Regions from separate parts of the Micromonospora sp. WMMD710 genome, predicted to be linked through region 2. Evidence: riboswitches for the same ligand, from Rfam matches in the RefSeq annotation. Region 2 holds a riboswitch; the other holds the start of a gene.
The links. A riboswitch is a leader RNA that binds a small molecule or an ion and turns the genes downstream of it on or off. The one in region 2 is predicted to bind S-adenosylmethionine.

Region 1 (4,050 bases), 3.0 Mb from region 2:
CGTCGGCCAGTGCGCCGAGCACGGTGAGCAGCGGGCGGGCGGCACGCTGGAACTGGATGACCTCCCGGCTGAGCCCGTAGATGCGCCGGCTGGCGTTCGGGTCACCGCCGAACACCTGGGTCTCGATCTCGTCGATGTCGTTCTCCAGACCGGCCACCACCGGCGCGTACCCGTCGACCACCTGGTCGAGGATCGCGTACAGGACGGCCTCCGGTCCGCGGGCGAGCATCGGCGCGTCGGTTTCCATCCGCCGCCGCACGGCGGCCAGGTCCGGGGCCTCGCCGTGCCGGACGGTGACCACCAATCCCGGCCCGATGAACAGGTGCAGCTCGGAGAATTCGACCTCCTCCCGCAGGTCGTCGTAGCGGGCGGCGCGCAGCACCACGAACAGGGTGTCGCCGTACCGTTCCAGCTTGGGCCGCTGATGGGCGTTGATCGCGTCCTCGACCGCCAGGTCGTGCAGCCGGAACTCCCGGGCCAGTGAGGTGATCTGGTCGATGTCCGGCCGGTACAGCCCGATCCACGCCATCGCACCGTCGTGCTCCTGCTCCTGCAGGCAGCGGTACGTCTCGGCGAGGCCGGACGGCGACGCGAACCGGTGCCCTCGGATGTAGACGGCGCTGTCCGCCATGCCACCGGAGGGTGGGGCGGCCGGCTCGGCCGGTGGCGGTACGCCGACGCGGGTCTCGTGGACGTCGAGCTGGCGGCCGAAACCACCACCGGGGCGGAAGCGACGGTTGCCGGCCATGACCCGCCCCTCCCCGGTGACGTCCCGCCCGGCGGCCTGCCGACCCGACCGGACAGGTCGGTGCGGGGCACCGGAGGCGCTGCATCCCCCCTGCCCCCGAGGCGAAACCCGACCTGGCGGTCCGCCCGTCGCGGACGGTGAGCGTGGTCATAACGACTGGACGATGCACCGGTCTCGGCTGCTAGCCTCGGCGCAGGTCATGAGCGCCAGCGCGAAGCCCCGGCTCGCTGGCCGGCAACCCTCCTCCGCGGTGGGGTGCCCCGGGTGAAGACCAGGCACCGGCAGGACGTCGGTGCAAGCGTGGCCTGGCACCCAGGTCAGCACAGACCCGGGAGACCGTATGCGCATCCTCAGCTCCACCCCAGCGGACGACCGCGTCGACCGGCGCTCGCCGGCACTGACCCGGCGTCGGCACGTGGACATGATGCGAATGTGCAGCGCGGCGTGTCGTCGCCGCACCGCGCACTAGCGCGTCCCTCTTCCCGCACCCATTTTCCAGCGGTACGCCCACCGGGCGCACCGTCAACGGCGCGTGTCCGTGCCCGCCGTTGCGTACCCCTTCGGAGACACCTGTGCGATTCCTTCCTGCCCTGACCCGTGCCGCCGCCCTGGGCGCGGCCACCATCCTGGCCGCCACGGCGCTGACCGCCTGCGGCGACGACGCCTCGACCGACGAGGCCGCCAACCCGTACGGCCTGGCCCAGCCGGGCGTGCTGCGGGCCGGCACGCTGACCGACGCCCCGCCGAACGTGTACCTCAAGGACGGTAAGTTCACCGGCTTCGACAACGACCTGCTGACCGCGGTGGCCAACAAGCTCGGTCTCAAGGTCGAGTTCGTCGGCACCGACTTCTCCGCGCTGCTGTCCCAGGTCAACAACCACAAGTTCGACGTGGGCAGCTCCTCGATCACCATCACCGAGGCACGCAAGAAGACCGTCGACTTCGGCAACGGCTACGACTTCGGCTACTTCGGCCTGGACGTCCCCGCCGGTTCGCCGATCACCGGCTTCGACCAGCTCGCCGGCAAGCGGGTCGTGGTGGTCCAGGGCACCGTCCAGGACGACTACGCCACCGGCAAGCAGCTCAACCCGGTGCGGGTGCCGGACTACAACGGCGCGATCAACCAGCTCAAGGCGGGCACCGCCGACGCGTGGATCGCCCCCGCGGAGATCGGCGAGAAGTCGGCCGCCGACAGCAGCGGCAAGATCACTGTTGCGGCCAAGCAGCTCAGCCCGGCACCGACCGCGTACGCCGTGGCCAAGGGCAGCGACAAGCTGCGCGAGGCGCTCAACAAGGGCCTCGACGAGGTGATCGCGGACGGCACCTGGAGCCGGTTGCAGGCGCAGTACTACCCGGGTCGGCCGATCCCGGCGGACTTCAAGCCGGGCAGCGGCACCGTTGCGGCGCCCACGACGTCGGCGTCCGCGTCGGCCGCGTCCTGAACCGGTGACGAGCGAGCGGGGCGGTAGGAGAGGCGACCGATGGATCCGTTGAGCACCCTGTGGGAGACGTTCTTCGACGTCGACGCCATGCGTGAGGCGCTGCCCGAGATGCTGACCGTCGGGTTGCCGAACACGCTGATCCTGGCGGTCTCCGCCGCCCTGCTCGGCTCGGTGCTGGGCCTGCTGCTGGCCGTCGCCGGCATCTCCCGCAGCCGGTGGCTGCGCTGGCCGGCCCGGGTCTACACCGACGTGTTCCGGGGCCTGCCGGCCGCGGCGACGATCCTGCTGATCGGCGTCGGGCTGGCACCGCTGGGCATGCAGGTCTGGGGGCCGGACCCGTACCCGCTGGGCATCCTGGCGCTGTCGTTGATCGCGGCCGCGTACATCGGGGAGATCTTCCGCTCCGGCATCCAGTCGGTGGAGGCCGCGCAACTGGAGGGTGCCCGCGCCCTCGGTTTCTCCTGGTCCGACGCGATGCGGCTGGTGATCATCCCGCAGGGTGTCCGGCGGGTGCTGCCGGCCTGGGTGAACCAGCTCATCGCATTGATCAAGGACTCCAGCCTGGTCTACTTCCTCGGCCTGGTGGCCAGCCAGCGGGAGCTGTTCCGGATCGGGCAGGACTACGCGGCCACCACCGGCAACGAGTCCGCGCTGCTGCTGGCCGGGCTCTTCTACCTGGCCCTGACCGTGCCGCTGACGCACGTCGTCAACTGGATCGACGGGCGGCTGCGCCACGGCCGGCCGGCCACCGCGCCCGCCGACGAGGACGAGGACGACACCGACCCGGCGCTGGCCGGCGCCCCGGAAGGAGACCGGCGATGACCACCTCCGTCAGCCTGGAGGCTCGGGACGTACACCTCGCCTTCGGGCCGAACCGGGTGCTGCGCGGCGTCGACCTCACCGTGCGGCGCGGTGCGACGGCCTGCGTGATCGGGCCGTCCGGGTCGGGCAAGTCCACTCTGCTGCGTACCCTCAACCGCCTGATCGAGCCCGATCGCGGCGACGTGCTGCTGGACGGGCGCAGCGTGCTGGGCGACGACCCGGACGCGCTGCGGCAGCGGATCGGCATGGTGTTCCAGCAGTTCAACCTGTTTCCGCACATGACCGTGCTGCGCAACGTCACCCTGGCGCTGCGCCGGCTGCGCAAGCTCGGCGAGGACGAGGCGGACGCCCTCGCCCGCGCCCAGTTGGAGCTGGTGGGGCTGGCCGGCAAGGCGAACTCCCGGCCGGCCCAGCTCTCCGGCGGCCAGCAGCAGCGCGTGGCGATCGCCCGTGCGTTGGCGCTGAAGCCCGAGGTGATGCTCTTCGACGAGGCCACCTCGGCGCTCGACCCCGAGCTGGTCAAGGGGGTGCTCGCGGTGATGGCCGACCTGTCCGCCGCCGGGATGACCATGGTGGTGGTGACCCACGAGATGGGGTTCGCCCGGCGGGTCGCCGACACCGTGGCCTTCATGGACCGGGGTGTGGTCCTGGAGGCCGGCCCGCCCGAGGCGATCTTTGAGCGGGCCGAGCATCCCCGGTTGCGTCGGTTCCTCGCGCAGGTGCTCTGAGCGCGGCGGCTCAGCCGGCCTGGCGGCGCAGGTGCGCGGCGAACGCCGTCGGATCGCCGAGCAGCACGAGGATGGCGTTGCGGTAGGCGACCGACGCCCACAGGTGCAGTTCCTCGTCGTCCAGCCCGCCGAACGCCGTCGACAGGGCCTTGCGTCGCCGCCGGTCGAGCACCTTGTGCGGACGCGCCAGCAGGTCACCCTCCCGGCGCAGCGCCTGCACGTAGGCGGCCACCGCGTCCTGGTAGTGCCGACCGGCGACCCGTTCCAGCAGGGTGAACTCGAAGACGTGCAACGCCGCCTCGGACTCCCA
Region 2 (4,050 bases):
CCGCCGAGCGGGTCGAGAACGACTCCACCGGCCTCTACCTCTAGACGCCCCTCCCCCGCCGCGCGCCGTTTGCCGCACGGCACGACGGGAAGCCATCCGGCGACCGTGGCCCTGGGGAGGGACGATGCCGGTATTCGTGAAGAAGCTGCTGACCTGGGGCAGCGTCGCGTTTCTGATCTACTTCATGGCGTTCCGACCCGACGGTGCCGCGCAGATGTTCAAGGCGATCGGGGCCGCGTTGGTCGCGATGGCCCAGGGCCTCGGTGACTTCCTCACCACCCTGATGACCTGAGCCGCCCCCAAGGCCGACGTCAGGATTGACCGGGCGTCCACGGCGACGCCGGCCGCAGACCGGGCCAGCCGGGCGGGGCGTACCCGATCGGAGGCGCGGGTGGCGCGGGAGCCAGCACCACCGGGATCGGCACCACCGGCTCGTCCGGCGCATCCAGCGAGCGTTGCGTGCCGTCCGGGAAGCGCAGGTGGTAGCGGCTGCCGTCCCAGACCCCCACCGGAGCCTGCGGGTCACGACCGACGAAGAACGATCGGTACGCGCTGATCGCATCCAGCAACTCCCGCTCCTCCCGAGCCGAGCGCTCCTGGTCGGCGGGCTTACGGTCCAGGCCGCGCAGCGTCCCGTCGCGCAGCAGCGCCAGTCGGGTCGCGGAGAACTGGTAGCCGCGCATCGCCCGCAGACCGGCGTCCCCGGCGACCCGGCGGGCCCAACTACGGGCGGCGTGCCGACGGCCGAGGCTGCTCAGCGCGGCCACCTCTGGTGGGGTCAACCAGCCGGCGCGGACGTAGTCCGGCAGCGTCCGCTCGGTGAGCCGCCCCTCCCAGGCGCGCAGCCACACCGCCAGCCCCACCATGGCGAAGAAGACCGGCACCATGAGGCCCAGGAAGCCGTACAGCATGATCACCGTCTCGCCGGTGGCCTGCGTCAGCGTGGGCAGCAGGTTCCAGGTGCCGTGCAGCATCATCGCCAGCAGCAGACCGCCGACCGGTGCGAGCACCCGTACCCGCCGGTCGGCCGTCCGGGCCGCGACACCCAGCCCCACACCGGTCATCGAGGTGAAGAGCGGATGGGCGAACCCGAACAGGAGGATCCGCACGATGAAGATGGCGATGACCTGCTGGGTGCCCGTCGCGGGGCCGTAGCGGTCGGCGCCGGCCGCGTAGCCGTACCCGCCCAGGTAGAGGATGTTCTCCACCATGGCGAAGCCCACCGCGGAGAGCCCGCAGTAGACCAGGCCGTCGGTGATCCCCGACCACTCCCGGCGGCGGAACACCAGGAGCAGGATCGGGCCGAGCGCCTTGGTCAGTTCCTCGATGAAGGGCGCCACCAGCACACCGGTGAGCGCGGCCGGCAACCCCCAGTCGGCGAAACGTCCGGCGGCGAACTCGTTCACGGTGAGCGAGGCGGCCGTGGCGACGAACGCGCCCCACGCGAAGCAGAACATCAGGTACTTCAGGGGCTCCGGCTCGTAGCGGTCCAGCCAGAGGAAGCAGGCGACCAGCACCGGCACCGGCAGGATGGCGGCGATCACGCCGATCAGCAGCGCCTGCAACCCGAGTGACTGGCCGAGCCGAAAGACCATGAACCCCGCGCAGGCGGCGATGAACAGCGCCACCCCGGCCAGCGCCAGGAACCGCCAACCCTTGCTGCGCGGCGGCATCCGGGGCGCCTCGCCGGTGGACGGAGCCGCCGACGCGGGCGGCGGCGACGGCAGGGGTGAACCGGGCGGGGTGTCGGCCATGCGGTCAGCGTAGCCATCCGCCGCCGACTGGTCCGGTCGCATCGGCAGCCGCTATGCTGCGGGCAGGTCACGAGCGCCAGCGTCAAGCCCCGGCTTGCTGGCCGGCAACCCTCGTCGAGTTCGCGGTGGGGTGCCCCGGGTGATGACCGGGCCCAGCCCGATCGGCGTGCTGGGCAAGCGCGGACCCCGTCCCGATGTCGCACCCGGGGTCCCTGACCCCGGAGGTTCCGGCGTGTCCGTCACTCTCGTACCCTCGCTGCCCGCCCTGCCCACCGTGGCGCCCGCGCCGCTCGACGTGCTGGGCGTGCCCGGCGAGATCAACCTGGACTACGCGGCCAGCGCGCCGTGCGCGCGGGCCGCGGCCGACGCGGTGAACGAGCTGCTGCCCTGGTACGCGAGCGTGCACCGCGGCGCGGGAGCGCTGTCGCAGCGCTGCACGCTGGCCTACGAGAAGGCCCGGCAGACCGTCGGCGACTTCTTCGGCGCCCGCCCCGACGACCATGTGATCTTCACCCGGAACACCACGGACGCGCTCAACCTGCTGGGTCGGGCGCTACCCACCGGCACCACGGTTGTCACGTTCGCCGGCGAGCACCACGCGAACCTGCTGCCCTGGCCGCGCGGCTCGGTACGGCTGCCGGTGCCCGCCGACCCCGCCGGGGCGGTACGCGCCCTCGCCGCCGCCCTGACCGAGCTGCGGCGGGACAGCAACCCGGCGCTGCCGGTGCTGGTGTCGGTCACCGGCGCCAGCAACGTGACGGGCGAGCGGTGGCCGGTCGCGGAGTTGGCCCGGGTGGCCCACCGGCACGGGGCCCGGATCGCGCTCGACGCCGCGCAGCTCGCCCCGCACGCACCGGTCGACCTGCTCGCCCTCGACGTGGACTACCTGGCCGTGTCGGGCCACAAGCTGTACGCCCCGTTCGGCGCGGGCGTGCTGATCGGCCGGGCCGACTGGCTGGACGCGGCTCCGCCGTACCTGGCCGGTGGCGGCGCCACCAGCCGCGTCGGCCCGGCCACCCATGACGTGACCTGGGCGACCGGCCCGGCACGGCACGAGGGCGGCACCCCGAACCTGCTCGGCGCCGTGGCGCTGGCCGCGGTGTGCACGGAGCTGGCCGGCGCGGACCGTGCCGCGCTGGCCGCCCGCGAGCAGGCGCTGCTGGCTCGTCTGCGGGACGGCCTCGCGGCCCTGCCGCACGTGGTGGAACTGCGTACCTTCGGCCCGGACGCGCCCCGGGTCGGAATCGTCTCGTTCGTGGTCACCGGGTGGGACTCCGCCGAGGTGGCCGCCCGGCTGGCCGCGAGGCACCGCATCGGCGTACGCGACGGCCTGTTCTGTGCCCACCCGCTGGCCCGGCGGCTGCTCGACGAGGCGGCGGGGCGCAGCGGCCGACGGGACCTGCCGTCCACGGCGCTGCGCGCCAGCATCGGCCTGGGCAGCACCGCCGCTGAGGTGGACCGGCTGATCGAGGCGCTCGCCGAGCTGGGTTGAGTACGGTCAGCCGACGGGTGGGGCGGTGGGCGGTTTCGGCGCCTCACCCGGTTCGGCCGACTCACCGACGGGCCGCTCCTGCTCCCCGAAGGCGGTGCGGATCCACCGGTTCGCCTCCTCCTGCTCGATCCCGGAGGCCACCAGCAGGTCACTGGCCGTGGTCCGGATCTGGGCGATGACGACGCTGCCGGAGAAGCCGACGCCCTCGCCGTACGCCCGGCCGGCCTCGCTGACCGCGCGCAACGACCGTTCCCGGGCCTTCGCCGGCATCTCGCCGGCGGCGAACTCGTGCTTGAGCAGCCGGACCGACTCGGCCAGGTGGCCGATCGCGTCCGGCATCGGATCGGGCACGGGTTCCTCGTCCTCGACCAGCGTGACGGACCGGCGGATCAGCGTGCCGCTGTTGCGCATCGCCCGGTCGATCGGATCGGCCGCCTCCGCGTAGTGGATCAGCTCGCTGCGGCGGTGCCAGCGGGCCGGGGAGAGGGTTGCCGTCTCCTTCGCGCCCTCGATCGCCTCGGACAGCGTGGCCAGTTCGTCCTTGTTGTTGCGCAGCCGATCCAGTGCCCGCTGGATGCTGGCCCGGTCCCGGCTGCGCAACCCGTCGGCGGTGACATCGAGTTGGGCGGCGAGCAGGTCCAGCGCCGGTCGGGCGGCGCGGTTGATCACTCGGAGCGGGTTCAGCGGCAGCAGCACCGCCGTGACCAGCAGCGCGATCCCACCACCGAGGAACGCGTCGACGAAGCGGGGAATCTCCAGGTTCTGGGTCGACGGGCTCAGCGTCACGATCAGCACCGCCGTGGC

Region 1: linked by a shared signal. The riboswitch ahead of O7620_RS13890 (ABC transporter substrate-binding protein) and the one ahead of O7620_RS27975 (aminotransferase class V-fold PLP-dependent enzyme) in region 2 are both predicted to bind S-adenosylmethionine.

Annotation. Positions count from the first base shown of each region.
Region 1 covers NZ_JARUBD010000001.1:3,031,805-3,035,854, forward strand. Annotated here, with positions in the region: gene corA (magnesium/cobalt transporter CorA) at 1-748, opposite strand, end outside; SAM riboswitch class IV at 944-1,055, shown strand; gene O7620_RS13890 (ABC transporter substrate-binding protein) at 1,321-2,190, shown strand; gene O7620_RS13895 (amino acid ABC transporter permease) at 2,230-3,012, shown strand; gene O7620_RS13900 (amino acid ABC transporter ATP-binding protein) at 3,009-3,740, shown strand; gene O7620_RS13905 (hypothetical protein) at 3,751-4,050, opposite strand, start outside.
Region 2 covers NZ_JARUBD010000001.1:6,041,114-6,045,163, reverse strand. Annotated here, with positions in the region: gene O7620_RS27990 (co-chaperone GroES) at 1-44, shown strand, start outside; gene O7620_RS27985 (hypothetical protein) at 125-292, shown strand; gene O7620_RS27980 (PrsW family intramembrane metalloprotease) at 312-1,796, opposite strand; SAM riboswitch class IV at 1,820-1,940, shown strand; gene O7620_RS27975 (aminotransferase class V-fold PLP-dependent enzyme) at 1,987-3,246, shown strand; gene O7620_RS27970 (FUSC family protein) at 3,253-4,050, opposite strand, start outside.